One region of the Acetobacterium sp. MES1 genome, then DNA from elsewhere that is predicted to be linked to it. Evidence: riboswitches for the same ligand, from Rfam matches in the RefSeq annotation. Region 1 holds a riboswitch; each other region holds the start of a gene.

The links. A riboswitch is a leader RNA that binds a small molecule or an ion and turns the genes downstream of it on or off. The one in region 1 is predicted to bind cobalamin.
Region 2: it holds a riboswitch for cobalamin, as region 1 does, so the genes downstream of both, BI182_RS03405 (ABC transporter substrate-binding protein) here and nikA (nickel ABC transporter substrate-binding protein) in region 1, are expected to answer to the same signal.
Region 3: it holds a riboswitch for cobalamin, as region 1 does, so the genes downstream of both, thiC (phosphomethylpyrimidine synthase ThiC) here and nikA (nickel ABC transporter substrate-binding protein) in region 1, are expected to answer to the same signal.

What each region holds. Positions count from the first base shown of each region.
Region 1 is NZ_MJUY01000021.1:33,566-41,845, forward strand. Features, by position in the region: gene opp1B (nickel/cobalt ABC transporter permease) at 1-424, opposite strand, end outside; gene nikA (nickel ABC transporter substrate-binding protein) at 465-2,060, opposite strand; cobalamin riboswitch at 2,273-2,464, opposite strand; gene BI182_RS07805 (metal-sensing transcriptional repressor) at 2,654-2,989, opposite strand; gene BI182_RS07810 (ABC transporter ATP-binding protein) at 3,080-3,832, opposite strand; gene BI182_RS07815 (ABC transporter ATP-binding protein) at 3,839-4,621, opposite strand; gene nikC (nickel transporter permease) at 4,648-7,080, opposite strand; gene nikB (nickel ABC transporter permease) at 7,080-8,018, opposite strand; gene BI182_RS07835 (LysR family transcriptional regulator) at 8,133-8,280, opposite strand, start outside.
Region 2 is NZ_MJUY01000011.1:20,140-28,419, forward strand. Features, by position in the region: gene BI182_RS03385 (NAD(P)/FAD-dependent oxidoreductase) at 1-376, shown strand, start outside; gene BI182_RS03390 (glycosyltransferase) at 369-1,337, shown strand; gene BI182_RS03395 (MJ1433 family protein) at 1,512-2,252, opposite strand; gene BI182_RS03400 (sugar phosphate isomerase/epimerase family protein) at 2,382-3,176, shown strand; cobalamin riboswitch at 3,182-3,374, shown strand; gene BI182_RS03405 (ABC transporter substrate-binding protein) at 3,481-4,437, shown strand; gene BI182_RS03410 (FecCD family ABC transporter permease) at 4,532-5,563, shown strand; gene BI182_RS03415 (heme ABC transporter ATP-binding protein) at 5,565-6,842, shown strand; gene BI182_RS03420 (cobyrinic acid a,c-diamide synthase CobB) at 6,922-8,280, shown strand, end outside.
Region 3 is NZ_MJUY01000025.1:11,104-19,383, reverse strand. Features, by position in the region: gene cobT (nicotinate-nucleotide--dimethylbenzimidazole phosphoribosyltransferase) at 1-873, opposite strand, end outside; gene bzaB (B12 lower ligand biosynthesis ThiC-like protein BzaB) at 1,073-2,356, opposite strand; gene thiC (phosphomethylpyrimidine synthase ThiC) at 2,353-3,660, opposite strand; cobalamin riboswitch at 3,755-3,934, opposite strand; gene BI182_RS08510 (NfeD family protein) at 4,068-4,523, shown strand; gene BI182_RS08505 (SPFH domain-containing protein) at 4,538-5,479, shown strand; gene BI182_RS08500 (ABC transporter ATP-binding protein) at 5,588-7,351, shown strand; gene larE (ATP-dependent sacrificial sulfur transferase LarE) at 7,348-8,163, opposite strand.

The DNA.
Region 1 (8,280 bases):
CCACAAAGACAATCCCCCGTAAGGCCTTATCTCTAAGGCTATCTTCCTTTACCGCACATAAAACCCCAACCCCCACTGAAACAACCACAATGATCAATAAGGATACCCCAGCCAGATAGAGCGTTGGCGGCAGAGCCTTGGCAATTTCCTGTGCTACCGGTTTATTATTGACATAACTGTGACCAAAATCACCCTGTAGGGCATTGCCCAGCCAGGTAGCGTAGCGGGTTAAGAAGGGATCATCGAGACCGAGTTGCTCCCGCATCTGGGCGACATTTTCAGCCGTTGGGGTGATCTCATTGACCCGGATTGCCACCTCAGCGGGATCACTGGGGCTTAAATTAATCAGTATAAAGGCAAAAAAGGAGATTCCGATCAAAATCGGAATCATCCACAGGAGCCTTTTGACGAAGTATTGCTTCATGGTCTTACTCCCTTTTTTTTTGGATAATCAAAATTGGTGGTCAATTGGAAAAGTACATTTTTTCGAAGGGGATTTCATATTGCGAATCGTTAAAGCTTACCCCTTCAAGTCCCTTGATTCCCACTGCCTTGGTTTTTGAATAGGAAATCGGGACATAGACATACTGATCATTAATATAAGTCAGTACCTCTTTATACATGTCGGCCCGCTTGCTATCGTCTGATTCGATCATAATCTTCGTGATGGTTTCATCCAGCCACTGCTTTTTTTCCAGACCAACCTGAGCCTGATAATCTCCATGAGCGGGAATTCGCCATGATGAAACATAGGATTGGGGATCATAAGGGGTTCCCCATGACAGCGAATACTGCAGATCAAAATCGCCGGTTTTCTGACGATCCAGGAAGGCCTGTTTTTCTTCCCCGAGAATATTCATCTTGATGCCTACGGCTGCCAGATCGGCCTGAATGGAGGTGGCAATGGTACCTTCCTGGGCGTTCTTGGAATTATAGGAAAGGGTAATCTCACATTTCTGACCATCCTTTTCCCGAATCCCATCACTTCCTGGTTTCCAACCGGCTTCATCGAGTAGTTGTTTGGCTTTATCCTGATTATAGGTGATGGTTTTAAAATCGATATCACAGTAGGGAACATCTTTAGACAGTAGCGTATCGGCCTGATCCTCCGAGTTATTTAAAATTCCCTGAATGATGTTTTCCTTGTTTACGGCATATTCAATGGCTTCTCGAACTTTAATATCTTTGGTAATCGGTGAATTACTATTGATAAGAATCGCTCGTGAAGCGACCGGCTCACTTATATAGGTTTTGTAGGCTCCTTCATCTTCCAACTTCTTATAGGAATCCAGATCAACCTGATCACCATCGGCTCCGAAAAGTAAATCGACCTCGCCGTTTTGCAACGCTAACAGAATCGTCTGGGAATCTGGCATGACCTTCCAGTTAATGGTTTTAATTTTAGTTTTGTCACCCCAGTAAGTTTCATTCTGCGTAAAGGTGGCATACTGATTGTCGACATGCTCCGATAAGACCCAGGGGCCGGTCCCGATATAGCCGCTAACCCCTTCTTTGGTGGTGCCATTGACAAAACAGTTGGGCGAAATAAAGCGGAAGGGTCGGGTCAGTCCCAACTCCACCAGGGTTGGATAGTAGGGATGCTTTAAGACCAGTTTGAAGGTGTGGTCATCGACCACCACATTTTCTTTAATCTCATTAACCATGTCCAGCCAGGAATGGCGTTCCGCATTACCAAGAATGGCATCCATGTTCAGCTTGACTGCGGCAGCATTAAACGGCGCACCATCGGTAAAGGTGACCCCTTTTCTTAAATGAAAGGTGTATTCCAGTCCATCTGCTGAAATTTCCCAGCTTTCAGCCAGAGCTGGCTTCACTTCTCCGCCTTCATTCTTGGTCAGGCCTTCAAACACCATGTTCTGGGCTGACATTTCACCCGAGTACAAATGCGGGTTGATATCCCGAATATCCTTGGTGCAGGCATAATTTAACGCTTCTTTAGTCGACACATCACTTTTAGCGGACGCTCCTGAGCAACCGGCAAACATTCCGGCACACAACACGGCAGTCATTACCACCGCTAAACCCTTTTTTAATTTCATTTTCTTTTTCTCCTCAAAAAATACTTATTTATTTGATTTGCTCGGCTTTTACCATTGCACATTCTGGTAAAGAAACCCCGCTCTATCACAATGTAAGACTTCACTGTGGCAATATTGATGCTTTTTTCCATAAAAAAACCTCACCATCTCCAAAAAGATAGTGAGGTCGCAAAAAGCCTGCAAAAAAAACACCTCCTCTATCGCACGTAGAGTCTGAGTAATTAAAGCAGGCAGGTCTTCTGGCTCAAGCGTCAACATTACCTCCTGCCTTCCCATTTCTGGTGGCATTCCTGGAGGAACTCTTCTTTTACAGCGGCGGGACCGCGGGGGACTTTCACCCCTCTTCCCTTTTCACCGGCCTGTAACCCTTCGTTACTGCCGGCACCTGTTTTATTAATATTTAATTCGTTGTCGGTGTTTTAAAAAACACTAAAAAACAGAAACAATGCCACAATCAGGTGTCTTTCATTGTTTCTGTTTGCCATTTTAACATGCTTAAACCACCTATGCAAGTCTCTTTTGTGGAAATGATATTCTGTTTTGGAATATCGTTCCATGCCAGTCGCGTTTTACCCGGTTTTTAGCCACAGCCATTATTTCATAAAGCGGTCAATTGCTTTTCTGAGTTCTTCCAAAGCCTTTTCGTCGTTATTTTCCACCGCATCAACGATACAATGCTCAATATGATCCTGTAAAATTATTTTACCGACGTTATTAATGGCTGACTTCACCGCCGACAACTGGATCAGCACCTCGGTACAGTCTCTTCCCGATTCGACCATTTTTTTCACCGATTCAAGATGACCCGCAGCCCGGGAAAGGCGATTCAACACGGATTTGGTTTGGGTATGTTCATGATGATGGTGATGATCTCCGCTGTGGCCCGCATCATGTCCAGCATCCTCCCATTCGCCCTGATGTTTATGCATCTCCGTTCACCTCATTTTCTATATCTGTTTAACCCATTATAACAGATATAGAAAAAGGACACCACCCAAGGGGAGATGCCCTTTCATATTTTACAGAATCGAATCGATCAGTTTTTTTGTATAGGCTTCCCGGGGATTGGCAATCACCTCATCCGGGGTACCGGCTTCCACCACCCGCCCCTGATGCATTACCAGCACCCGGTCGCAGCATTGCTGCACCAGGGCCAGATCATGACAGATCATCAGTTGCGACATCCCCTGATCTTTTCGCAATTGTGTTAGGAGTGCCATAATCTGAGACTGGACGGTTACATCCAGGGCGCTGGTCGCTTCATCACAGATGAGCAGTTGGGGTTGCCGGGCAAGTGCCCGGGCAATTGAGGCCCGCTGACACTCGCCACCGCTGACCTCACTGGGATAACGGCTAACAAATTCCGGGCCAAGGCCGCAGATTTCCAGATAGTCAATGGCTTTATTTTTAGCCTCCCGACGCCCCATACCCTGATTGATCAGCCCTTCCATGACACTTTCCCCCAGCCGAATCCGGGGATTAAAGGAATCCACCGGCATCTGAAAGACCATCTGAACCAGATGGTAAAGCCGTTTCAGTTCTTTTCCCTTAGGGTTTTTAAGTGTTTTGCCATCCAGAACAATCTCACCGCCATCCAACGATTCCAGTCCGGTGATCAGCTTGGCAACCGTGCTTTTACCGCTGCCGCTTTCGCCCACCAGGGCCAGACATTCGCCTTTTTCGACATGGAAGCTAATCTCATCAACCGCACAAATGGTGGTTTTTCCTTTGGTATAGGTTTTTTTTAAATTGTTGACTGCTAAAATCGTCATCACATTTCACCTTTTTATCCGGGGCATGGCCGCAATCAGCTGGCGGGTGTAATCCTGCTGAGGATGATCAATGACCTCCCGGGCTTTGCCATATTCAACCAGCTTACCCTTGCACATCACCGCCACGGTATCGGCCATAAATGACACCACCCCAATATTATGGGTCACCACCACAATTCCGGTTCCAAATGCTTCCCGCATCGCCATCAGTTCCCGGACCACCTGGGCCTGGACGGTGACGTCCAGCGCCGAGGTCGGCTCATCGGCAAAGAGCAGCTCCGGTTCCAGCAGCATTGCCATGACAATCCCGACCCGTTGATTCATCCCGCCGGATAATTCAAAGGGATAGCTCTTTAAAATCCGCTCAGTGTCATATAAATGAATCTTCTTAAACAGAGCTGTGGCTTTTTCCCGAACCAGCCGGCGGTCACTGATGCCATGCTGGGCCATGGTTTCATAAAGCTGCTCGCCAATGGTCCGGATTGGACACAGGGCACCGCCACAGTTCTGAAAAATCATCCCCATTTCTGGTCCCCGCAGCATCCGCAATGCTTCATCATCAAGATCAAGAACCGGCTTCCCCTTATATACGATCTCGCCCCGATTGACCAATCCATCCGGGCCCAGAAGACCCATGGCCGCCTTGATCAGGGTGCTTTTGCCACTGCCGGACTCGCCGACAATCCCGAGGATTTCACCCGGTTGCATGGTTAAGTTGATCCCCCGAACCATCGGCTCCCCATCATAGGATATTTCAACATTTTTAAATTCCAGTAATGGTTGTTGCATAAACCCTCTCTTCTGATCGGGACGACTTATTCGTTAATGTCCAGATCGGCTGTGATTTCATAATAGTCTGATGGGTGAGCGGTAAAGCCGGTTACCCCCTTTTTCATCACAAAAGACATTTTTAAATGAGAGGCGTAGATATAAGCATTGTCATCAAGAACTTGCTGGGCAATTGAAACCGCCAGCGTTGCCCGTTTTTCGGTGTCAAATTCGCTTCGCAGCTGCGCAACCAGGGCTTCCACCTTGTCGCTATGGTAATGTCCCCGGTTGTAGTCAGAATTATCAACCACATGGGTGGTGAAATAATACTGGGGATCTCCGGTGGGCGCAGTTACAAAGGCGTTGGCAAAAACATCATAATCGCCGGCTTTCAAAAAATCCTTGTAGGAATCGGTGGCGTTGACCTGTACATCAATCCCGGCTTGTTTATAGGTGGCCTGAACCGATTCGGCCAGTAGCGGCAACTCCTGACGGGAGGTGTAGGTCAGCCACTTGATCGATAATTTCTGGCCATTTTTTTCCCGTATCCCATCACCATCAGAATCAATCCAGCCTGCTGCTTCCAGCACTTTTTTGGCGCCGTCGATGTCATAACCGGTGTCCTTAACCACATCGCCGCCAAATGTAAAGTTAGCCGGGAAGGGACCGACTGCTGGCGTTCCATTGCCCTTTAACAGCACCGTGGTAAAACCGTCCTTATCCATGCTCATGGCCATGGCTTTACGAACGGCATCGTCTTTAATCACCGCTGAATCATAGTTTAGAGCAGCCTGGTAAACCCGGGAAGTGTTGGTGGAACTGATGGTAAAGTCATCATTATTTTGAAACAGTTCCAGACTGGCATAGGGCAGACCTTGGGCCGCATCAATTTCGCCACTTTGCAGAGCCATGGTTAAGGTATCGCCATCGACAATACTCTTGATATTTACCTTTCCAACCTTTGGCTTTCCACCCCAATAGTCATTGTTGGCTTCCAGATTGATTTCGGTCTCAGTGATATTTTTGGCCACATAAGGTCCTGTTCCAACGACGTTTTTATCCGCCGTTACCCCAGCCTCCATATCGATGATGCAGCCATAGGGGTCACAGAGGTAATTTACCAATGCCGGTACCTTATTATCTGATACGATCGTGATGCTTTGTCCGTCGGCGGTGATTGACTTAATCTGTAAATCTTTGGGGGCCCGATCATGAACGGCAATCAAGTTATCAAAGCAGGCTTTAACCGCTTCTCCGGTCATTTTCTTGCCATTGGAGAAGGTAACGTCATCCCGTAAATTGATTTTAACGGTATAGTCATCAATCTGTTCATAATCTTTGGCCAGCCAGGGCTCCAACTCCATCTTCTCATTAAACTTAAAGAGCGTTTCACCGACCCCATAACGCAGGGTTGACCAACCGATGTAGGATTCATGTGGATTCATTCCCACATTTGAATTACCGACACTATAGGCTACGGTTCCATAATTAAATACCTTTTCTTCCGCACTTTTGGTGCTGGTCGAACCGGCACAGCCAGTCAACATCCCGCCAACCAGTGTGGTGGTCAGCAGCACTGCCAGAATCTTACTTTTTACTTTCATTTCTACTCCTTTTTTTCTTTTAGTTTTGGGATCCAGAACATCTCTGACCGTATCCCCAAGTAAGTTAAATAACGTTACTGATATAAAAATAGCACAACCGGGTGCTAAAATTACCCATGGCGATGTCTGCAGCATACTGCGCCCTTCACTCATCATTGAACCCCACTCGGCAATTGGGGGCATTGCCCCTAAACCCAGAAAGGACAATCCCGCCAGTTCCATCATCATGGTGCCAATGTCAAGGGTGGCCGTTACCAGAATCGGGCCAATAATATTCGGTAAAATATGCTTAAAAATAATTTTGATCGAACCGGAACCACTCAGCCTGGCGGCGGCGATATAGGGCATGTTTTTAATCGCCAGCACCTGCCCTCGGGCCAACCGGGCAAATTTAGGCCAGGAAATACAGGCCAGCGCCACCACCGCATTGATCAGCCCACCACCTAAAATGCCAGCCACGGCTATCGCAAAGACCATTCCCGGAAACGCCAGAAAGACATCCGAAACCCGCATGATAAACGAGTCGATTTTACCCCCCTGATACCCACAGAACAATCCCACCAGGGTTCCAAATCCGGTGATGATCGCTACCAGCAGCAGTGCCGAGTAAATAGTGGTTTGTCCCCCCATTATCACCCGGGACAACATATCCCGGCCATAGCGATCCGTCCCCAGCGGATGCTCCGGACTGGGGGGCTGCAAGGCCTGCATCAGATCCTGAGCATAGGGATCATAGGAAACAATCTGGGGTGCCAGGGCTGCCACCAGCAATAAAATTATCACCAAGGTCAGAAAAAGATAGAATTTCGTCATCGTGTGATTTTTTTTTATTTTCCGGGTTCTGACCCGAATCGCTGTACGCTCTGTTACTTCCATCAGGCCTCCTGTTCCAATCGAATCCGGGGATCCAGATAATGATAAATGATATCGGTCACCAGATTAACGCCCACATAAATAATCGCCATCCAGATGACATAGGCCTGGATCATCGGGTAATCCCGCATCATAATCGAATCCACCGCCAGCTTCCCGACGCCATCCCACATAAAGATGGATTCAACAATTGCCGTACCACCCAGTAAGGAACCAATTGACAGCGCCAGCAGGGTGACAATGGTCAGCATCGCAGTTTTCAGTACACTGGCAAAAAGCACCACTGGCTCCCTGATCCCCCTGGCCCGGGCTCCGATGACATAGTCCTTATTGAGTTCTTCCAGTACCGTGGTGCGAACCTGGCGGGTGTATTTGGCCGACATGGCTATCGCCAGAGTCAGCGTCGGCAAAACGATGCTCTTTAAACTGCCATTGCCCATAACCGGAAACAGCTTGAGCTGTAAGGCCAGAAAATAGATCAGCAGCAGCGAGACAAAAAACCCCGGTAAGGCATTGCCGATAAAACTGAAAAAGCGGATCAGATAATCGGTGAAACGATTATGACGGACGGCCGCTAAAACCCCAAAGGGAATCGAAATCAGGACGGTAAGTAAAATTGAAGTTAGTGTCAGATATATCGTCGCTGGCAACTTTGACACAAAGGTTTCAAAAACCGGTTTATTGGAAATATAGGAAACGCCCATATCGCCGGTTAATACCCCGCCCAGCCAGTTGGTATACTGGATAATAAAGGGCTGATCGAGCCCCAGTTCGTGCCTTTTCTCGGCCTTGACTTCTTCTGATACGCCGCCACTGGCGTTATCGTAAAGGGCATCAACGGCATCCCCGGCGGCTGACTGCATCAGGGTGAAGGATAACAGGGTGATACCCAGAATGATTGGGATTAATTGTAATAGACGTTTTCCAACATATTTTTTCATTGATGCAAAGCCTTTCTCGCATTAGCGCATTTGCCGGTAAGATTTTATCACTTAAAAAATGGCATTACAACCTCCATGGGGGGTTATTTCGCCATTCCAATTTAGCATACCTTCTTATTCCATTTGGCCTTTAACGGGATCCCCCGATTCCAGATTTGCCATCATAAATTCCAGAAACCGCTTGCCCCATTCACTGTGTTCTTCTTGCCGTCTGCGGATATATCCAAACATCACGACATTCTCCTTTTCGAATAGGGGAATA
Region 2 (8,280 bases), on a different contig from region 1:
CTATCATTCCCTGACTTCAGTCACCTTTACCCCCCATGTTTCGTCCTTTGACAGCCTGCCGCAGTTTAACTGTCAAACAAAGAGCTGGGGATATTGCAGTCCCGAACAGCTGGGCAATTGCAACGATTGCGTTGCAAAGCCCCAATCCGCCTGGCCCTACATGTCCAATATGGCTGAGAAATATCTAAAGGCCGAGTACGGTTTTAGCTACGAGGGCTCACTCTATTCAATGAAGCCGATCTTAAAGGCTTCCGAGGTGGACGACTCCCGGCCGACGGTGATCCGCAAGGTCAGCGAAAAGCCAACCTTTGTCTCGGTATTATCGGGAAAAATAAACACGGTTTACGATTTGGATGAGGTACTAAAAAATGACTAGACAGCAAGAACAGAAGGTGACCGTTCGGGACAAAGAAAAGAACTTTGTTTCGGCGGTGATCTATATTTATAATGATGAAGAGCGAATCCGGGATTTTCTGGAAAAAATCAATGCGGTTTTAAGTGCCAATTTTGAAAACTACCAGATCATCTGCGTCAATGACGCTTCGGATGACAACAGCCTGGCAGTGATCCGGGAGATTGGCAAAAGCATCAAAGGTACCGTCATCAACGTCGTCAACATGAGCTTTTATCAGGGCGTTGAGCTGGCCATGAATGCCGGGATTGATCTGTCCATCGGTGATTTCGTCTTTGAATTTGATAACATGGTGATGGATTATGATGCCGAGCTGATGATGGATGTCTATTACCACAGCCTGACCGGTTTTGATATCGTCAATGCCGCCCCGAAAAAATGCGGCCGCAAGACCTCGCGACTGTTTTATGCAGTCTTTAACCGGTATTCCCGCAGCCCCCATCCCCTGCGAACCGAAAACTTTCGGGTGTTGTCACGCCGGGCGATTAACCGGGTCCATTCGATGAGCAAGACGATTCCCTACCGTAAGGCGGTTTACGCCAACTGTGGCTTAAAGATTGACACCATCGAGTACGACAATGACCGCTCCTGCACCAAGGGCTACGATAAGGAAACCCGCTATCAGCGCAAAGAAATGGCCGCCGATTCGCTGATTCTGTTTACCAACGTGGCTTACAAGATGACCCTGTTGGCAGCGGTCTTTATGATGGTGGCCACCTTTGGCATCGGCATCTATACTCTAGTCAGCTATGTTACCGAAGACGTGGTGTCCGGCTATACCTCAATGATGCTGGTCATCGTCTTTGGCTTTTTCGGCGTCTTTGTGATTCTGGCGGTGATCATCAAATACCTGTCAATGCTGATGGAGCTGGTTTTCAGCAAACAGAAATATACTATCGAGTCGGTGGAAACGATCAGCGAGTAAGATCAAAAAGCTATTTGTTGTCTCAAGATAACCCAGTACCGATAATTGTTACATCATGTTGTACGCATCGGAGCGGACATGGCATCGCCTGTCCGATTCCGCGGCGAACAACAGATTAACAATTGGTCGGTACGGTAGTTGAGCGATAACCCTAAAGGTTGAGAAGAACGTTGGTTATTGAATTTCGACTTCGGCCTGGGGATCAAAGGGATTGGTTCGGATCGAAAAAGAGTACAAAAACGGATAGGACTTGCGCTGGTGGTTCATATACAGCAGCCATTCCACCAGCAGCAGTTGGTAGGCCCGTTCAATATCGGTCATCAGGTGGCGGTAATCATTGTCATTAAGCGTTAGCAGGTTTTTGCGGCTGGACAGTTCCTGCTCAGCATGAGAAAGTGACATGATCAGGTCGGTAAAGGTTTCATGCTCAACCAGAAACGGGTTTTCCAGCAGTTTTAAAAAAAGCTCCCGGTGCGACGTTAAAAATTCGCTGAGATTCGTAAGGCAGGGCCCGGAAAAACTCAGATGATGGCGAACCCCCTTCAGATTCTTCAGGGCGTTTTTATAATCCCGGTTATCCCACTGCGGTTTGATCAGCAGAAATTCCCGAAAATCTGGGAGGTGTTGATCTTCCCGGGAAAAGAACTGCATCAGTTCGACACCAGCCTCGGAGAAGAAAACACTGAGCACCATGTTGACTTTTTTGAGCCGTTCTTTTTTGTCCTTATCTTCAATGACCTTATGAAAAATTACCGAAACCAGCAAGACTTCAATCGGTAAAAAGGCAATGTCGCCCAGCAGATACAAAAAGATATGATGGGAATCCTTGAAAATCAAAAAATGCGAATAGTAAAGAATGGCGGATAAGGCGATAAAGCCAATGCCGATCAGAATGCCTTTGTAATATTTTTTCATGAATACGCTCCAATTTTAGTATTAGAGATATTATAGCGCAGTTTTTAAAAGATGACCAGAGTGGCAATTTGAAGGGCATGGGTAAATATCAGCAAAAAACCTAAATTTATTTGAGAATGAGAGGCCATTATGAAGTATAGTATGTTTTCCTGGTTTGGCTATTTTATGAAATTTGAAGATCGCATCAAAATCATTGCCGATGCCGGTTTTGAAGAAGCGATGATTTCCTGGGAGGATGAGTTTGAGCCCTGGGCCTTGAAAAAAGAAGAATTCCCGGAGTTGGTTCGAAAAAACGGTTTGGGGATCACCAATATCCATGCCCCTTTTATCGGCTACAGCGACATCTGGACCGCCTCCCGGATGGAGATAAAACCCAAGTTAAAGATGTTCAAAGATTATCTCAAAGATTGCCAGGCTTTTGAAATCCCGGCGATGGTGATGCACACCAATGATCTCGATGAATTTGAGCCGGATCTCGATAAAGGCCTGGCCTTCTTCTCCGAGTTGGCTGATGCGGCCGAAAAATACGATGTTGATCTGGCGGTGGAAAATGTTTCCCGGCAGCATCTGCTTTGTTATCTGCTCGATCAGATTAATGCCCCCCGCTTTGGGATGTGCTATGACAGCTCCCACGATTTTCTGGAAGAACAGAACTGTGGCCGGATTCTAAAAAAGTATAGAGACCGGATTAAGGCCCTGCACCTGTCCGACAATGATTTTAAGGCTGACCGCCACTGGATTCCCGGCGAAGGCAGCATTCCCTTAGATCAGGTAATGGCCGAAATTCTGACCGTGCCAACGATTACGACCATTTCCTATGAGGTGCTGGCCAATGAAGACTGGCGGGAAAAGGAACCGCTTGATTTTGCCCGGGCGGTGCTTGAGAGTCTGGCCATAAATGATGAAAAACCACCGCAAAAATAATCAATTGAAAAGTTGCCGATTCTATGATACACTGCCACTAATATAAATAAAGAAGTGATGAGGAAAGAGGTGGAAGACCTCTACAGCCCCCGCTACTGTAATTGCCAACGAGATTTTTGTGCCACTGTCTTTAAGGATGGGAAGTGAGAATCAAGAATACGCATAAGTCAGGACACTCATAATCATTGATATTCTTCGGTGGGAAGAACAGGATTAAACCGTTTGTTTAGTATCCAGCCTCCACAGGAAGCTGGATTTATTTTTGCAAAAAAATGCAAAAAAATAAAGAAAAAGAAGGACGAAAATGAAAAAGAAAAGCATGCGAAATTGGTTGGTGATTCTTGCTGTGATTGCTTTAATGGTATCCTTTACCGGCTGTCAGCCAGGCAAAACGACAGCGGATGAATCAGGCGTCGAAACAAAAAGCGGCTCGACTACTTACCCGGTCACGGTAACCGATAATGCCGGTAATTCAGTGACCATTGAAAAAGAACCCCAGAAGATCGTCTCATTGTCTCCGGCAACAACCGAAATCCTGTTTGCCCTGGATCAGGGGGACAAGGTCGTCGGACGGACCAAATACTGTGATTACCCCGAAGCCGCTTTAGCCGTGACCGATATTGGTAGTTTTAACGCACCAACCCTGGAAAAAATTATTGAGTTGGCACCGGATATTGTGGTGGCCTCGGATTTTGTCTCCGATGATATCAAACAACAGTTGGAAGCCACTGGCGCCAAGGTAATTACCTTTAATGCTGCCAATATTGACGGCGTCCTGGCCAATATTGTTCAGGCTGGCGAGGTCACCAATGCCAACGACAAAGCGACTGAAATAGTTAAAAAAATGCAAGCTGACCGAGAAGCGTTAATCGAAAAGGCGAAGACTGCCAAAACCCAAAAGTCAGTTTTCTTTGATATCGGAAAATTCTATACCGCTGGTCCCGGGTCCACTTTGGATTCGATGCTGACCGATTTGAACGCCGTCAATATTGCCGCTGATGGAGCAGAACAATGGCCGCAGCTCAGCACCGAAGAAATCATTGCTGATAATCCGGATGTTTATATTTCGCTTTATACCAAACCGGAGGATGTTAAAGCCACCGCTGGTTTTGATAAGATCAATGCGATCATTAATGATCAACTGATCTACTTTGAATACCTGACCCCGGAAAGTGATATGATTCAGCGGCCCGGTCCCCGAATTATTGAGGGGATGGCCTTAATAGCCGAAAGCATTTATCCGGAAATATTTACCAAATAAGTTTGTCTGATGGGGCGAAGGCTGTTCGCCCCCTGGTTTTCTTAAGTAGAGAGACTCAGGGGGTGAACAGACAAAATGATTAGTGGGAGAATACATGAAGAATACCGTCAAGAAATATGGCATCATCCTGTCCATTGCCATGTGCATCATCATCATTTACGTCTGTACCTTATTGGGGGTGGCATCGATTTCTTTTTGGGATGCCAATAAAATTCTATTGGATCAGATTTTTCATATCGATCTGGGGATGGAAAATATCAGTGACGGGGCCATTGCGATTATCTGGAATGTCCGTCTGCCCCGGATTATTTTGGCCTTTATTACCGGTGGCGTGCTGGCTATCTGTGGCGCCGCCTACCAGGGCATTTTTAAAAACCCGATGGCCGACCCCTATATTTTAGGAGTGTCCTCCGGGGCGGCGCTGGGGGCGACGATTGGTATTGTCATGAATTTTTCCAGCAGTTTGTTCGGAATGAATGGTACGGCGATTTTAGCCTTTGTTGGTTCCTTTACCACGATTCTGGTGGTTTATAATATTTCCCGGGTTGGGCGCAAGGTACCGGTGGCGACATTGCTGCTCAGCGGGATTGCCATTGGTCAAACCATCAGTGCGATTATGTATCTACTGATGATTTTTAATCAGGAAGAGATGACCCAGATTATGTTCTGGATCATGGGCAGTTTAAACGGCAAGGGCTGGGATCAGGTTTTAACAGTCCTGCCCTATGTGCTGATTGGCGGGGTGATCATGCTGACTTCAGTGCGGGAGCTCGATATCATGCTCCTGGGCGAGGAAACCGCCACCCAGCTGGGCGTCGATACCGAACGGTTAAAAAAGAAAATTCTGATTACCTCGTCCCTGCTGACGGCGGCGGTGGTTTCGGTAACTGGGATCATCGGCTTTGTGGGACTGGTGGTGCCACATATTGTGCGGTTGGTAACCGGGCCCAAACACCGGGTACTCATTCCATTCTCATTGCTCTTTGGCGGGGCCTTTCTGATTCTTTGCGATACCCTGGCCCGAACGGTGGCCGGGCAGGAAATTCCCGTTGGGATTATCACCGCCGCCTTTGGCGGGCCTTTCTTTGTCTATCTGCTTAGAAAACGCAAGCAAGGAGGTGCCTGAGATGGAACGATTAATGCCAAAAGTCATGCTGGATTTTAAGGATGTGGTCTCCGGCTATGGTGAAAAAGATATTCTTAAGGGCTTTAACGCCACCATCTGCCAGGGTGAGTTTGTCGGCCTGATTGGTCCTAACGGCACCGGGAAGTCAACCCTGTTAAAATGTTTATCCGGTTTGTTGCCGGTGAAATCCGGGGTCATCACCCTGGAAGAAAAGGACAATACCCGCTATAGCCAACGGGAACGGGCCCAGATGATTGCAGTCGTGCCCCAGTCCTTTGATATCGACTATGATTTTACCGTTGAGGATATTGTTCTGATGGGACGAAACCCCTACTTAAGTTATCGGACCAGGGAAAGTCAGAATGACTACCACATTGTGACGGAGGCGATGCGGGCTACCAAGACCCTCCCGTTTAGAAAACGGCTTTACAATAATCTCAGCGGCGGGGAAAAGCAGCGTGTGATTATTGCCCGGGCGATTGCCCAGGAACCGGACATCATTCTGTTGGATGAACCCACCTCCGCCCTCGATATCCACCACCAGATTGAAGTGATGGAGCTGATTCGTGATCTTAATCTGAAAAAATCGATGACAGTGGTGGCCGTGCTGCATGATATTAATCTGGCGGCCCGTTACTGTAACCGCCTGATTTTAATGAAAGACGGCAAGGCGATTGTCGATGGCATCCCCAAAGATGTGATCACCGAGCCTAACCTTAAAAAAGTCTATGAGATGAAAATGTTTATCAAGGAGAACAAGCTGTTTGGAAAACCGGAAATTATTCCCCTGCGGGTGATTAAAGAATCGGAGGACTACCGCAGCTTGCGGATTCATGTGATCTGCGGCGGCAACAGGGCGTCCCAGGTGCTTGAAGAACTCGAAGCCATGGGTCATCAGCTCACCGCCGGGGTGGTCAACCAGGGCAGCGATGACTGGACTATCTGTGATGTACTGGGGATTCCGATGATTGAAGAAAGCCCCTTTACGGCCATCAGCAGTGAAAAACAGGTTAAAAACCTGGCCGTTATGGCTAAGAGCGACCTGATTCTGATTTCTGATCTGCCCTTTGGCCACGGCAACATTACAAATCTAAACGGTCTGGAAAAGCTACCGGGGGAGATATATTTCCACCGCAATTGTCTGAATAATGATTTTACCGAAGGTCAGCTGCAAAAGCGGCTGGAAGCGATCAAAAAGCACAAGACGGTTAATGAAATTGATGATCATCAGGAATTTATTGAAATAGTTAAAGCCTTGACGCTAATTGAAGATAAATAATTTCGTATTAAACGGTTTTTAGCGGTCGATCAGTGAATGCGAATAACGAGATATGTCATTGGAAAAAGGAGACACAATTATGAATTATTTTATGCTGGCCGGAGCCAGCAGTAACGTCGGCAAAACAACCGTCACCATGGGCATCATGGCGGCCTTCAAGAAACGGGGACTGAGGGTAAAGCCCTTCAAAACCGGGCCGGATTACATTGATCCGATGTTTCACCGCTTTGTAACCGGCGAGCCGTCCATTAATCTGGATACCTGGATGTTAGACGAAGAAACGATCCGGGGGTTATTCTCCCGTCGTCTGGCAGAAAACGATCTGGGTATCGTTGAAGGGGTGATGGGTCTTTATGACGGCCATAGTCTGGAATCGGATGTCGGCAGCAGCGCCTATCTGGCTAAAACCATTGATGCGCCGGTGATTCTGATCATCGATGGTCGGGGCATGGCCAAAAGTGCGGCGGCAATGGTTAAAGGCTATGTCGATTTTGATCCCGATACCAAAATTGCCGGGGTCATCATCAACCGGATCTCAACCGAATCCCATTATCTCTTATTAAAAGAAATGATAGAAGCCTATAACGATGTGACCTGTCTGGGGTATTTCCCCAACAATCCCGATATTGTTATGGACAGCCGTCATCTGGGGCTGGTGCCAGTGGAAGAGATTGCTGATTTCCGGGACAAGGTGGATATGGCCGGAGCATTGGCCGAAGCCCATATTGATCTCGATACCTTATGGAAAATCAGCCAGCACGATCAGGAGGTCAGGGCTTATGCCGATCCTTTTGCAGACTACGCCGTTAAATATCAGGGGTTGCGCATTGGTGTGCCCAAAGACCGGGCCTTTAATTTTTACTATGATGACAATTTTATGGCGCTTAAGCATGCCGGGGTGGAAGTGGTCGAATTCAGTCCATTAAATGATGCAAGTCTACCTGAATCACTCGACGGCCTATATATCGGCGGGGGCTTTCCGGAAATCTTCGGCGCCGAGCTGGCAGCCAACACCGCAATGATCGCCGATATCAAAAGTAAGCTGGAAGCAGGACTACCCTGCTATGCCGAGTGCGGCGGGCTGATGTATTTAACCAACTCGATGACCTTAAACAGCGGCGAAACCAATCCAGCAGTGGGCTTTTTCGAGGCCGATGCTCAGATGACCAAACGGCTGCAGCGGTTTGGCTATGTCAATATCGCCGCCTATCTGTGCGGCAAAACCATCGAGATCCGGGGACACGAATTTCATCACAGTCTGGTGAGTACCACCGAAGCCTTGCCGACTGCCTATGTGATCACCAAAAAAGGTAAAACCTGGACTTGCGGCTATCGCCAGAAAAACGTTCTGGCTGGCTATCCTCATATTCATTTTTACAGCAATCCGCTGTTTTTAACCAGTCTCTTAAATGTGGTTCTTGAGCACCAAGCGGGGCAG
Region 3 (8,280 bases), on a different contig from region 1:
CAGCGCCTGGGGACAGAGGGCCTTGGCAATCAACGCGCCGGCAGTGGAAATAAAGCCGTCCACCAGGACTGGTACCTGTTTGAAGGCGGCGCCCAGAATTACGCCGGCAATCCCGGCGATCTCGAAGCCGCCGACCTTGGCGAGGACATCGATGGGGTCGGTTTTGTCGGGTTGATGGCGGTTAATCGATTCCCGGATTACTTTGATCTTATTAATCAGAGCGGCGTTATCAATTCCAGTTCCCCGGCCGGTGACGGATGAAACCGGATACTCGGCCATGACGGCCAGGATTGCAGCGCTGGGTGTGGTGTTGCCAATCCCCATATCGCCGGTGGCCAAAAGGTTAATCCCCTGCTCTTCAATGACCTGAGTAGCCACGTTGATTCCGGCTTCCAGAGCAGCAATGGCCTGTTCCCGGGTCATTGCCGGTTCGCAGTAAAAGTTCCTGGTGCCATGGGCGATTTTGCAGTCGATGATGGCGCCTTGCTTAACCAGCTCGGGCATATCCACGGCGACGCCCATATCGACAACAATCACTTCAGCCCCGGCGGCTTTGGCCAGAACATTAATGCCAGCGCCGCCTTTGACAAAGTTTTCTACCATCTGAGGGGTGACTTCCTGGGGAAAGGCGGAAACGCCTTCAGCCACGACGCCGTGGTCCCCGGCCATGGTGATGACCATTTTTTTATCGACGTTGGGGCGGATGGTGCGTTGGATGCCAGCCAGTTGTTCAGCGACGACCAGCAGCTGACCGAGACTCCAGGGTGGAATGGCCAATTGTTCAATATGATCCCGGGCCGCCTGCCGCCACTTGGGATCGGCTGGTTCGGTGTTATCGATGACGTGTTTTAAGGTATATTTGGTTTCGATCATGGTACTTATCCCTTCTCTATGGTATTAATTATAATGCACAGCGTTTCGGGAGGTCACGGACCTCCCCTACGGTCTGATGATTTAGATCGGGTGCTGTTTTTAGTCCGATAAAAAATAATGAAACATCTATTTTAGAAACGTAGTGATTTGGCAGTTCGTAGGGGCGAACCGTGTTCGCCCGCATCATTTAATCAATAATTTAAGCCAGTCCGAAAAACTCCGCGGCCACATCGGCCGGACATTTACTGTCTCCGCAGACGGCACAGCCATGGGAGGGCGTCTGGGCCGCCAGGGCAGCAATCAGATTGGCCTGGTTAATGGCGTTTTTGACCTGTTCTTCCTGATTGCGGGCAACCCGGGACCGGGACATTGCCAGATCGCGGTTCCAGGCCGCGCCGCCACGCTTTAAGACATTAGCGGCATTAGCAGCGATCCGGGTGGTTTCGACACCGATACGGACATCGTCTTCATTGGGCAGACCCAGATGTTCGGCTGGAGTCAGATAACAAAGGAAGTCGGCCCCATGCATACCAGCAAAGGCCCCACCGATGGCACCGGATATATTATCATAACCGGGAGCAACATCGGTGGCCAGGAAGCCCAAAATATAATAGGGCACCTCAAAGCAAAGTCGTTTTTGCAGCAACATGGCTGAGGGTATATGGTTTAGGGGCACATGGCCGGGGCCTTCCACCATCACCTGAACGCCAGCTGCCAGGGCCCGTTTGGTTAGTTCGCCAGCAACCATCAAGCCACGTAGGTGGGCTTGATCGAGGGAGTCGGCGTTGGCGCCGGGTCGGATGGCATCGCCGATGCTTAAAACTGTATCGGTGGCTTTAAGAATTTCCAGCAACCGGTCAAACTGTTCATAGAGGGGGTTTTCTTTATCATTATGGAACATCCAGCCGGTCAGCAGCGAGCCGCCCCGACTGCAGATATCGGCCACCCGGCCAGTTTTCTTTAATATTTTGAGAAGATCCATATTTAGAGCCGAGTGGACAGCCATAAAATCCATACCGGCTTGACACTGCTTTTCGACCACGGAAAAAAGATCATCGGCCGTCATATTGACCATCAAGCCCCGTTTATCAGCCGCTTCTTTGGCCGCCTGATACACCGGCACACAGCCAGCGGCGATATTGGAATTACTTAAACTCAAGGTCCGCATCGTATCGATATCGGCACCCATACTTAAATCCATAAAGCCATGGGCACCGGCGGCTTCAATGATTTTTAGCTTTTTGACTTCCATTTCCATGTCATCGCGGTCACCGGAGGTGCCCATCAGACCGTTAACTTTGACGTCCAGTCCGCCGCCGATGCCGCAGATTTTAGAACGGTTGCGCAATTTATTTTTAGGAATGACAATCCGGCCAGCGGCTACTCCCGCCCGGATAAATTCCGGGGTGAAGCCTTCGCTAATCGCCACCATTTCCATTTCTTCGGTAATTTTACCCGCCCGGGCTTTTAACATTTGGGTCATCGTTCGTTCCTCACTTCCTGGTTTTCGTCTCGTAAATACTTGCCGATAATTTTCATGGCACAGAAGTCGCCGCACATGCTGCACTCGGAGGCGAAGTTGGTGCTGCGATCTTTCCAGACTTTTGTGGCAGTTTCGGTATCGATGGCCAGTTCCATCTGTCGGCCCCAGTTGAGTTCCCGCCGGGCGTGGGACATTTCCAGATCCCAGGCAATCGCCGCCGGATGACCTTTGCCGACATCACCGGCATGGGCGGCAATGCGGCTGGCCATCACGCCCAGATAGACATCTTCGGCACTGGGCATACCGATGTGTTCGGCCGGGGTCACATAGCAGAGAAAGTCCGCGCCATAATAGGCGGCAATCGCTCCGCCAATGGCACCAGTGACATGATCCATCCCGGCCCCGGAATCAGTGGGCAGACAACCAAAGACAAAGTAGGGTGCACCACCGCATAATTGTTTTTGTAATTGGACAGTCGTTTGAATCTGATCCAGCGGCACGTGGCCAGGACCTTTAACCATCACCTGAACGCCAGCCGCCCGGGCCTTTTTAACCAGGCCGCCGAGGATCACCAATTCATGAACCTGAGCGCCATCCAGTGAATCAGCGATACAGCCGGGACGCATGCCGTCGGCAAAACTCAGGACGACATCATATTTTTTACAGATTTCCAGGACCCGGTCATATTGGGTAAAGAAAGGATTTTCACAGTGGTTGTGAATCATCCAGCCGATCAGATGGGAGCCTCCATAACTTACCAGGGGATCAATCCGGCCTTCTTCTTTGGCGCGGTTGATCACGTCCATGGTGGTGCCGCAGTGCAGGGCTAAAAAGCTGACACCATCAGCAGCCTGTTTTTCCATCATCGCAAACATGTCGTCGGCGGTCATATCTAAAGCGGTACCATATTTTTCCTGAGCCATGGCCAAGGTTTGATACAGGGGCAGGGTACCGACTGGCCGATCCACTGTAGCTAAGACTTTTTCACGCATTGCATCGATTGGGCCCCGGACACTTAAGTCCATCAGGGTATCGGCCTTGGCCTTAACGGCCTGGTCAATTTTAGCCATTTCACTGGCGATGGTGTCGTCAACTTCATACATCCCGACGCTGGCTGAGACCTTGGTAAACAGTCCTTTACCGACTGCCACCGGGTTGATATTGGGGCGGGCGCTTTTAAGAATAACGATTTCGCCAGCGGCCACTCCCTGGCGAATCAGCTCGGGATCGAGTCCTTCTTTTTCGGCCACATAAATCATTTCGGCGGTGATTTCACCCGCCCGTGCTTTTTCCAGAATTGTCATTGTTTCCTCCTGAATGATTGTTGGTATTTTAGAAAAAAAAAAAGCCCACAGCATTTATAAAAAAAATAACCGCCATGAACTTTACCTTCGTTCATTCAGGATCGATCATAGGCAGGTCTCCTGACTTGGGGTTTTAGCGCTACGCCACACCTTCCCATTAAAAAACAGTGGTCTTTGTGGTTTGCTCCGCCCTTACAGTGATGGGTTCGTTCAGGACTCTCACCTGATTCCCTATTCTCCTTATTGCTAAGGCACCATATGCTCGCTTTTCGATTTACTTGTTTTTGATTATACAACCTAAAAAATAAATGTGCAAGAAAAAAATTAAAAAAATGATTTGGACAGTTGAGATAAAAAAAGAATCAAACTATGTTATAATAAATCAAATGAATGAGGGAGGTGAGAGGATGAATCTTGTTTTTATCTGGTTGATTTTGTTTATCGTTTTTCTGGTAGCTGAACTGGTTACAGCTGGGGCGTTGGTTTCAATCTGGTTTTGTGTGGGCTCTTTGGTGGCTTTAGTTGCTGCCTATTTTGGCGCGGCTTTCTGGGTGCAGATGATCGTTTTTTTTGTCGTTTCCATTGGTTTATTATTGGGTACAAAGCCGTTTTTAAAGAAACATCTGGATCCCAAAAAAATGGCGACCAATGCCGATCGGATCCTTAAAAACCGGGGCATTGTTGAAGAAGAAATCAATAACCTCAAAGGTCAGGGGGCGGTCAAAATAGACGGGAAGTCCTGGTCAGCCCGGAATGTCGATGGTGAGGCTGTTATTCCGATTGGTGCTGAAGTGACTGTTGTGGGAATCGAAGGCGTTAAGGCCATGGTTCGGGCGGCTGAGAAAGAAACTATTTCAAAATAAAAGGAGGAAAAAACATGTATGGGCTCATTATTTTAGGTGTCATCTTTATCATTTTTATTGTTGTGATTATTGTCAATGCCAAGATTGTTCCTCAGGCCAATGCCTATGTAGTCGAACGGCTGGGAGCTTATCATTCTACCTGGGAAACCGGTTTTCATATTGCGATACCAATTATTGACCGGATCTCCAAACGAATCAGTTTAAAAGAGCGGGTAGCCGATTTTCCACCACAACCGGTTATCACCAAAGATAACGTCACAATGCAAATTGACACGGTTATATATTTGCAGGTAACCGATCCCAAATTTTATATGTATGGGGTGGATAATCCCATGAAGGCGATTGAAAACTTAACGGCTACGACCCTTCGTAATATCATCGGGGATATGGAGCTTGATGCAACGCTCACCTCCCGAGATGTCATTAATACCAAGATGCGGGTGATTCTCGATGAAGCCACCGATCCCTGGGGGATTAAAATCAATCGGGTGGAGCTTAAAAATATTATGCCACCAGAAGCGATCCAAAATGCGATGGAACGGCAGATGAAGGCCGAGCGGGAACGACGTGAAAAAATTCTTCAGGCCGAAGGGGAAAAAGCCAGCGCCATTCTGGTGGCAGAAGGTGAAAAATCTGCGGCAATTTTGCAGGCAGAAGGTTTGAAAGCGGCCGCTATTTTAAGCGCTGAAGCAGACCGGGAAGCCCAGATCAGACGGGCAGAAGGGGAAGCCGAAGCGATTATCACGGTTCAGGAAGCTGTTGCCAATGGGGTTAAAATGTTAAACGCTGCTGATCCAATCCAGTCGGTGATTGCGCTGAAGAGCTTATCAACCTTTGAAAAGGTAGCTGATGGCAAAGCCACCAAGATCATTATACCATCTGAAATTCAGAGCTTGGCCGGTCTGGCCACATCCCTCAGTGAAATTATGAAGGATCAGGCTAAAGTCAGTCAATAGAGTAATTTATAAACAACCATGAATGGGCAATTGGGAAATGGCTAGTCGTTTCTCAATTGCCCTAAGTTTTTAAATACATCAATTAAGAAAGAAGGAATATTTTTGGAAATCACAAATACGCAACTCATCAAACGTTTTATACCCTATTATCAAAAATACAAGTGGATTCTGTTGTTGGATTTATTTTGCGCGACCCTAACGACCGTTTGCGATCTGGTATTGCCGTTAATTGTTCGGTTCATTACCAACACCGCCATCAATGATCTGGCCAGTCTGACCGTGGAGATTATCTTGAAACTGGGACTATTATATCTGGCGTTGCGGCTCATCGATGCGGTAGCCAATTATTTTATGGCCGATATCGGTCATGTGATGGGGGCAAGGATCGAAACTGATATGCGTCGGGATCTTTTTTCCCATCTGCAGAAGTTATCTTTTTCGTTTTACAGTGATACGAAAATCGGCCAGCTGATGTCCCGAATGACCTCGGATCTTTTTGACGTCACCGAATTTGCCCATCATTGTCCGGAGGAGTTTTTTATTGCCGCGCTAAAAATTGGGATTTCATTTGCGATTCTGAGTTCCGTCAATCTCTGGCTGACAGTAATTATTTTTATGGCCCTACCGGTGATGTTTTTAACCACTACTTTTTTCCGCAAGCGGATGCGCCGGGAGATGAAGCGCTCCCGGGTGCAGACCGGGGAGATCAATGCCCAAGTGGAAGACAATCTGCTGGGGATTCGGGTGGTTAAGTCCTTTGCCAATGAAACGATTGAAGAGCTGAAGTTTGAAGCGGGAAACAGTCAGTTTTTGGAAATAAAGAAGAAAACTTATCGCTATTTTGCGGGATTTCAGACTACGACCCGGCTCTTTGACGGCCTGATGTATCTGCTGGTGATGGTTTGTGGAGGGATTTTTATGATTTACGGCGCCATTAATCCCGGGGATTATGTGGCCTACCTGATGTATGTCACGACGTTGCTTACCTCGATCCGCCGGATTGTCGAGTTTGCCGAGCAGTTTCAACGGGGGATGACCGGATTTGAGCGCTTTATCGAAATTCTTGATGAACCGACCGAATATGAAAATCAGGCGAATGAGGTGGAACTCACCGATGTGGTTGGTGATATCCGTTTTGAAGATGTCAGCTTTCAGTACAACGATGGTGGTGATGCGGTGCTGTCTCATATCGATGTTGAGGTGAAGGCAGGGCAAAATATTGCCATAGTCGGACCGTCCGGCAGCGGAAAAACGACCATGTGTCATCTGATTCCGCGCTTCTACAATGTGAGCTCCGGCCGGATTCTGATTGATGGTCAGGATATTCAGGGTTTGACCCTCCATTCGCTGCGAACCCAGGTGGGGGTTGTTCAGCAGGACGTTTATCTTTTTTCGGGGACGGTCTATGAGAACATCAGCTATGGTCGGAATGATGCTGGCCGGGACAGCGTCATTCAGGCGGCCAAACACGCCGGGGCCCATGAATTTATTGAAAAGCTGCCTCAGGGTTATGATACCCATATCGGCGAACGGGGGATCAAACTTTCAGGCGGTCAGAAGCAGCGAATCAGTATTGCCCGGGTATTTTTAAAAAATCCACCGATTCTGATTCTTGATGAGGCGACCTCGGCCCTGGATAATGAAAGCGAACGGATTGTTCAGGAATCCCTAAAAGAGCTGACTCGGGGTCGAACCACCTTTACCATTGCTCATCGGCTGACCACCATCAAAAATGCCGACTCGATCTTGGTTCTTACCGAAGACGGGATTGTCGAAAAAGGCTCTCATGAGGAACTGCTCCGGGAAGAAGGGGTCTACTACGATCTCTACCAGATGTACCGGGAGCTGGATGAATTAAACGAAGAGTTTTAGCCGTTCATATTGCCGCAGTTGTAGCCAGCCAGGTCCAGGGTGATGGATTTGATGCCGAGGTTTTTCAGGGTGTCGATCAGGGCCAGGCGGTTGTCGATGATAGTGGTAAAATCGTCAGGGTCGCATTCGATTTTAGCGGTATCGCCCAGCAGTCGCAGCCGGTATTGGCTTAAGCCCAGGGATTTGAGAAAATCCTCCCCGGCTTCTATAGCCGCCAGAGCGGCCGGAGTAATCGGCGTGTTGGTAGGAATCCGGGTGGCCAGGCAGGCCATCGCCGGTTTGGTGGCTGTTGGTAAGCCGTAATAGGCCGAGAGATCCCGAATATCCTGCTTGGTTAGTCCAGACTCTTTTAATGGGCTAAAAACCCCCAACTCACCGAGAGCTTTAATCCCGGGTCGGTAGTCCTTCATATCATCAAGATTGGAGCCGTCCAGAATTACCTCGTAGCCATTGGCCAGAGCAGCATCTTTGATCTGGGTAAAAATAAATTTTTTGCAATGATAACAGCGATCAGTTGGGTTTTTTACAAAATTTTCCAATGCAAAGACATCGGCTTCAAGCACTAAGGGGATTGCTCCGATGGCTTTGGCCAGCGCTTGGGCTTCGGCAAATTCCGATTTGGGCAGCATCGCACCGTTAACGGTAATGGGCAATACAGCATCTCCTAGCACAGAAACTGCTACCTGCAGCAACAGGGTACTGTCGACACCGCCGGAAAAGGCAATACTGACTTTGGGGAAACGTTTGATATTATCTTTCAAAACAACCAGTTTTTCGGCAAGAACCGGGGTTAGGATGGTATTTATTTCCATGGCATCTCCTTGTATGTATCAATTTGAATTCTTTGATTGGGATGGTGGCTATATTATAACTCCTTAAGAGGGTTCCCCGCCAGTAAATATTTTGTTATAATGTTTACATTAAATAAG